2 regions of the Dietzia cercidiphylli genome follow, and region 1 is predicted to be linked to the other one. Evidence: riboswitches for the same ligand, from Rfam matches in the RefSeq annotation. Region 1 holds a riboswitch; the other holds the start of a gene.

Region 1 (3,201 bases):
GTGGGGAGAGCCACCACCCGCGACGGGGACTCCGCGAGCGCCGGTTGTACGGCGGTTGCAGGGAATCGATGAGCCGCTCCTCGACGGTCCACGCCTCCAGGAGGTGCGCACAGGGCACCGACTCGACACTCGCGGCCAGCCCGACCATCGTGCGCATCCTGCTGCGCGAGTCGGCTCCGGAATAGTAGGAACGGGCCCTCCGCCGCACCGACACGGATGACCCCACGTACAGGGCGCCCCCCGACCCGTCACGGAAGAGGTAGACGCCGGGACCGGTGGTGAGCGCTTCGGTCAGCGCGGCGCGGCGCAGTACCTCGGGGGCGAGGCGGCCGTCGTACGACCGGAGCTCGGTGAGGGTGGCCACCCCGCAGTCCCCGACCCTGGAGATCAGGGCGTGGAGGACGTCGACGGTGGCGCGGGCGTCCTGGAGCGCCCGGTGGTTGGGCTCGACGGTGGATCCCAGATGGGCGGCGAGTTCACCGAGACGGTGTCCGCGGGTCTCGCCACGGTGGAGAATCCGACGTGCCAGGGCGAGCGTGCAGATCGACGGGGGATCCGGCCACTGATGGTCGGTGGAGACGGCAGCCGCCCGGAGGAAACCGAGGTCGAACCGGGCGTTGTGGGCGACCAGGACGGCGCCGCGGGAGAACTCCAGGAACGTCGCCATCACCTCTCCGAGGGTGGGCGCCCCGACGAGGTCGCCGGGGTCGATACCGGTGAGCCTGCTGATGTGCCCCGGCAGGGCACCGTCGATGGCGACGAACGTGGACAGCTCAGCCCGGACCTCGCCGCCCCGTACGCGGACCGCGCCGATCTCGGTGATCTCGTCCGTCCCCGGTCGGGTGCCGGTGGTCTCCAGGTCGACCACGACGAACGTCACCTCGGAGAGCATCGGTTCGAGTTCGTCGAACGCCGCCTGGACCCCCTGGGGCCCGGGCGTGCGGACCGGCTCTCGCGTCGGGGGAGTGGGCATGGTGCCGACGGTAGCGACCCGGTCCGACAGTGGCGGGGCGGACGGTCGTGGCGGAGGCCGGGTGCGGCCCGCCGCCGCGGAGGGGGATGTCGTACCCCGCCGTTACGGTCGGCCTCGAGCCGTAGATCGCGGCCCGGTAACGAATGGGCAACACGCCCAGGACGGAGTGTGATGTAGATCATGTTCTCGATGGACTGCTCACGGTGCCCGGCCCGCCCGCGCCGGTGTGAGGACTGCGTCGTCTCGGTGCTCCTGGCCGGAGAGTCGCAGGTGGACGCGCTTTCCGAGGAGTCGTGTGGGTACGTCCTGGAGCCGGAGGTGCGTTCGGCGATCGAGGTGCTCATGGAGCTCGGAATGGTCTCGACGGTCGAGATCATGGCCTCGGAGACGGCCGCCTAGCGGATGGACTGGACTTCGACGAGATGGTTTCGTAACCTTTTCGAGACCTCGGAAGTCATCACCCGCCCGCCGGTGGGGGGCCGGGGTCACCACCAAAGCGCCAACCACGGTGCACCGGGGAACCACGTTCCACTGGGGTGAATCGCCCGAGGGCCGAGAGGTCCGGGCGTAGGACAGACTTCCGTGTCCGAACCCGTCAGCTAACCCGGTCGGTGTCCAGGAAGAAAGAGGAAATCACTCTCGTGGGAGCCCACAGCATCAAGGCCAACTCGACCGGGCGTCGTGTCGCCACCGCAGGACTGCTCGCGGCCGGAGCCGCCATCGCCGGCGCCGGGACCGCGGCCGCCGCGCCGGTGACCGTCGACGTCCCCGTCGAGCTGCGTCTGCCCGGTGTGCCCGCACAGGTCACCGTCGACCTCCCTGAGGGCATCGCCCTCCCGGCCGGCCTGGCCCAGGCCGCCGCCGCACAGGCGGCCCCCGTCGAGTTCGCCGCCCCGGCGCCGCAGATCTCCACCGGTCAGCGCATCCTCGACGCCGCCAGCACCCGCGTCGGTTCGCCGTACGTCTGGGGCGCCACCGGCCCCAACTCGTTCGACTGCTCGGGCCTGACCTCGTGGGCGTACAAGGAGGCGGGAATCTCCATCCCGCGCACCAGCCAGGCCCAGATCGGCGGCGGGACCCAGGTCTCCAAGGCCGACCTGCAGCCCGGGGACATCGTCGCCTTCTACAGCGGCGCCAGCCACGTGGGGATCTACGCCGGCAACGGCCAGGTCGTCCATGCCCCGTACTCCGGCACCTCTGTGAGCTACGCGCCGGTGGACTCCATGCCGTTCTACGGTGCGACCCGCTACTACTGAGCCGTCTCGCACCACGCACGTCCGCGAACCCCGCCGAACGCCGGTCACGTAACCGGTACCGGCGGGGTTCGTCGTCTGTACCATCTCGGCAACGGAGTCTGACGGTGCCCCCGCCGCGTTCCGCTCGTCACTGAACAGCGATCCGAGAGTGTCACAATTGCCCATGACCCCCAGAGCCCGGCCGGTCGCCCTCATCGTGGCCGCTCTCGTTGTCCTGAGTTCCGGGGTCGTGACGGTGTCGGCTCAGACCGCGGACCCCACCCGGGTGGTGGGGCCGGCGCAGGCGGGGGGCCCGGGGCAGAGCACCGCACGGGCCGGTGTCGATTCGACGGATGACGCACCCGGTGAGGACCTGGCGGAGCTGGCGAGGTTGTCCGCGGAGGCCGGAGCGCTCGGTGAGGAGCTCCATCTGGCGCGCGCGGAACTCGAGCGGGCCGACGCCGAACGGGAACGACGCGAACGCGAGGCCGGGGTCGCCGCCGGGCTCGCCGTGGTCGCCGACGCCGGTGCCTCGCGCGACCAGTCCCTGGTGGATCGACTCGCGACCGTGCGCTATCGCGGGGGCGACACCGGGGCGACACGGGCCGCCGTCCTCGCCGAGAGTCCCCGCGACCTGGTCGACCGGCTCGGAACGCTGCAGCGGCTGTCCGGCACCACCACCAGCGCCCTGGACGCCTCGCGTGCCGCCTCGGCTGAGGCCGCCCGCCTCCGCAGGGACGCGGACGTGGCATCGGAGATCGCGCGGGCCTCGGCCCGGGACGCACAGGGTCGGGCGGATGAGCTCGACCGGCGCTCGGAGGAGATGCGGGCGCGGATCGATGAGGTGAGACGTCGTGTCGACGCCCTCTCGGACGCGCAGCGTGCAGTCTGGGCCGGCGGCCCTTTGGTCCCGCCCGGTTACGTCGCCCCGGCTGTCGACGGCGTCAACACCGCGGCGCTGAAGGTGGCTCTCACCCGGCTCGGTTCCCCGTA
Region 2 (3,201 bases), 470 kb from region 1:
CGGTCCTCCGCGTTCGGCCGGTCCGAGACGGCGCTACAACTGGCGTGGGTCGCGGGCGGTGCGCTGGGGGTCCTCCTCCCGCCGGACTTCACTGTGGGCTTCAGCGTGATCTCGGTCGTGGGCGCCCTGCTGTTCGGCCAGTCGCTCCTGACCGCGCGCGGGTCCACCCTGGTACCGGGGCTCGGCGGCAACCGACCCAGGTTCCCCGGAGCGCCACGTGACCCCCGTGCATTCGGCGCGCGCCTGCTCGGCAGAATGGAGGAGTGAGCTCTTACAGCGATGCCCCCGCGTCCGGCACCCGCGTCCGCCCAGTCACCTGGGCGATCCTGGCGTGGGTGATCATCATGGTCGCCGCGATCGTCGGAGCGTGGCAGGGCTCCGCCTCACGTCACGGGGCGGTGCCGGCGATCACCGTCGCCACCGACCGCGACCACGTGGAGGTACTGCCGTTCGCCGCGACGGACCTCGACGGCACGAGCTACACCAACCCGGTGGGTGAGTTCACGGTCACCGGTGAACACACCCTCACGGTGCGGCTGCCGGTGGAACTGCGCCGCGCCACGCTCGACGTCTACGAGATCCGCGCGGACGGGTTCCGCGAATACACCCTCGAACCCGACGGCCCCGGCGAACTACTCATCCCGGTCACCCTCCCTGACGAGGGACGGATCGAAGGACTGGCGCTCCGCGCGGTCGCCCTGGTCTACGCGGCGGACGGCTCCGAGACGATCCTCAGCGGCGAGTGGTCCGTCGGGATCACCTACGCGGACTGAGCCGGCGGGTCACGCGTCCAGTTCGCGGGCGACGGCGCGGAGCACCGACGCCACGCGACCCGACACCTTGTGGTCGGGACGGTGGCCGCGCCGCAACTCGGGTTGGACGGTCGTCTCGAGGACCTTGATCATGTCCTCGACCATCCCGTGCAGCTCATCGGGCGAGTGCCGTGGGCCGCCGCGGGGGGCACGGTCCTGCACGACGGTGGGCTCCTCGTGGACGACCACCCGCAGAGCCTGAGGGCCACGCCGACCGGAGACCATGTCGAACTCCACGCGCTGGCGGGGCCGTAGCGTGTCCACCCCGTCGGGGAGCGCGTCCGACCGGACGTAGACGTCCTCCCCGCCCTCGTGGGACAGGAAACCGAAACCCTTCTCCGCGTCGTACCACTTGACCCTGCCACTGGGCACCGCGAACCACCTCTCCACACGATCGCGCACACGTGCGACCGACATCCACCACGAATGACTCGAGACTACCCTCGCCGAGGCGGTGGCCCGGCGCCCCCGCCGGGCCGGTAGCCTCCCCCGTGTGACCTCCGACGCCCGACCCCCAGCCGACGACCCCGACCCCTGGGCACCCCACGCGGCCGAGCCCGCCCCGGTCCGGCCCAGACGCCGCGGCCTGTTCATCGCGGCGCTGGTCGTCTTCGCCGTCGGTGTGGTGTTCACCGTCCTCGCCGCACTGACCCCGTTCGTCCTGGATCGGGACGCGCCGACCTTCCTGTACCTCGGCGCGATGGTGTTCACCCCGGTCGGGTTCCTCCTGGGGCTGCTGTACGCGATTCTCGGCTCCCGGCCGCCCAGGGTGTGACGGAACCCACCCTCTGGCGAAGTTCCAGGTAACAAGCCGATAACGTCACCTCCCGCCCTCCTGTGTGACCTGGTTTTATCTCAGAATGGTGACGATCCGGCATCAAGCCGCTACTGTTCGGGGCAGACTCGTCAGCGAGTTGGCATCGGACGCACCACCGAACCCCGCCCTGCGGCCGATGCGACATTGACCGTTACCGGGCGGGGACGGGGGACCCGATCAGGGCCCACCTCGGGCCGGCGACCACAGGTCGCCTTGGGGTCAAGCCGCCGCAGGCGGCCGGGCGCACCCGTCCGAACCCGACAGCTCACCCCGTAGGCACAGAGTGAAAAGGACTGACGCGTATATGACCTCGAACACCGGACGCCACCGCGCTGCCGCCACCGCCTCCGCGCCCAGGACGGCGGTGAAGGTCGTCCTCGCGGGCACCGCGTTCTCCGCCGCGGGGCTCGCCCTCGCCCCGGCCGCCAACGCGGCCCCGGACTCCGACTGGGACCGTCTGGCCCAGTGTGAGGCCGGCGGCAACTGGGGGATCAACACGGGCAACGGCTACCACGGCGGGCTGCAGTTCTCGCCGAGCACCTGGGCGGCCTACGGCGGCACCCAGTACGCGCCGACCGCCAACCAGGCGACCCGCGAGCAGCAGATCGCCATCGCCGAGAAGACCCTCGCCGGTCAGGGCTGGGGAGCATGGCCCGCCTGCTCCGCCAAGCTCGGCCTGAACTCCGCCCCGACGCCCCGCGACGTGGCCCAGCCCGCCCCCGCGCCGGCCGCCCCGGTCGCGCCGGCCGCTCCGGAGGCCGTCTCGGCCGCCGAGCACGTCGCGACGCTCACCGCGTTCGCCGAGGGTCGCGGTCTCGCGCTGCCGATCACGGACGGATACCAGGCCAACAAGGATCTCGTCGACGCCGCCTACGCCGAGAACCAGACCGCCGTGGACGGGTTCTTCGCCACCTACCTGGCCAACTGACCCCGGTCGACCCGAACGCGAGAACGGGCCGCCACTCCCTGAAGGGGGTGGCGGCCCGTTCTCGCGTCTACACCGTGCGAGCTACACCGTGCGAGCTACACCGTGCGAGCTACACCGTGTGCCCACGGCGTGCGGGGAGGTCAGCGCGTCGGCACGGACGTGTTGACCACGGTCTCCGGGTGGACGTAGTTCAGGCGCTCCTGCGGCAGGGGGAAGATCTCCTGCCCGAAGGGCGACAGCCCCCCCGCCACGAGCGCAGCTAGTTCGGTCACCGGGTGCTCGCCGAACGAGTCGTCGGGCCATCCCGGGTTGTCGTAGGTCAGTTTCTTGGCAGCCACGTGGTCAGTCTCTCACCTCGAGCCCGATCCGTCAGCAACCGGGTCGGATACCCCCGCCGCCGATACTCACCGCCGGCCGGATCTCACTAGGCTGGTACGGATATGTCGACCTCGCGCACCACGCCCCGACACCCCACCAGCGGTGAACCCGACTTCCCCGCCTGGCTGGCCGGCCTGTCCGACGACACCCTGGTGCGACTGTGCGAGCTGCGCGCGGACGTGGCCTCCCCTCCACCGGCCTCGCTCGGCGTGCTCGCCTCCCGCCTGCGGTTGCCGGCGTCGACAGCGCGCGCGATGGGCACCCTG

Evidence for each region. Region 1 has a riboswitch for cyclic di-AMP ahead of ABD250_RS08635 (NlpC/P60 family protein). Riboswitches for the same ligand answer to the same signal wherever they lie in the genome.
Region 2: it holds a riboswitch for cyclic di-AMP, as region 1 does, so the genes downstream of both, ABD250_RS06420 (transglycosylase family protein) here and ABD250_RS08635 (NlpC/P60 family protein) in region 1, are expected to answer to the same signal.

What each region holds. Positions count from the first base shown of each region.
Region 1 is NZ_BAAAQG010000007.1:496,051-499,251, forward strand. Features, by position in the region: gene ABD250_RS08625 (exonuclease domain-containing protein) at 1-973, opposite strand, end outside; gene ABD250_RS08630 (hypothetical protein) at 1,163-1,372, shown strand; cyclic di-AMP (ydaO/yuaA leader) riboswitch at 1,453-1,601, shown strand; gene ABD250_RS08635 (NlpC/P60 family protein) at 1,615-2,229, shown strand; gene ABD250_RS08640 (NlpC/P60 family protein) at 2,393-3,201, shown strand, end outside.
Region 2 is NZ_BAAAQG010000007.1:30,958-34,158, reverse strand. Features, by position in the region: gene ABD250_RS06440 (MFS transporter) at 1-267, shown strand, start outside; gene ABD250_RS06435 (DUF2771 family protein) at 264-773, shown strand; gene ABD250_RS06430 (cold-shock protein) at 783-1,184, opposite strand; gene ABD250_RS06425 (hypothetical protein) at 1,306-1,587, shown strand; cyclic di-AMP (ydaO/yuaA leader) riboswitch at 1,766-1,922, shown strand; gene ABD250_RS06420 (transglycosylase family protein) at 1,934-2,557, shown strand; gene ABD250_RS06415 (hypothetical protein) at 2,698-2,895, opposite strand; gene ABD250_RS06410 (helicase-associated domain-containing protein) at 2,998-3,201, shown strand, end outside.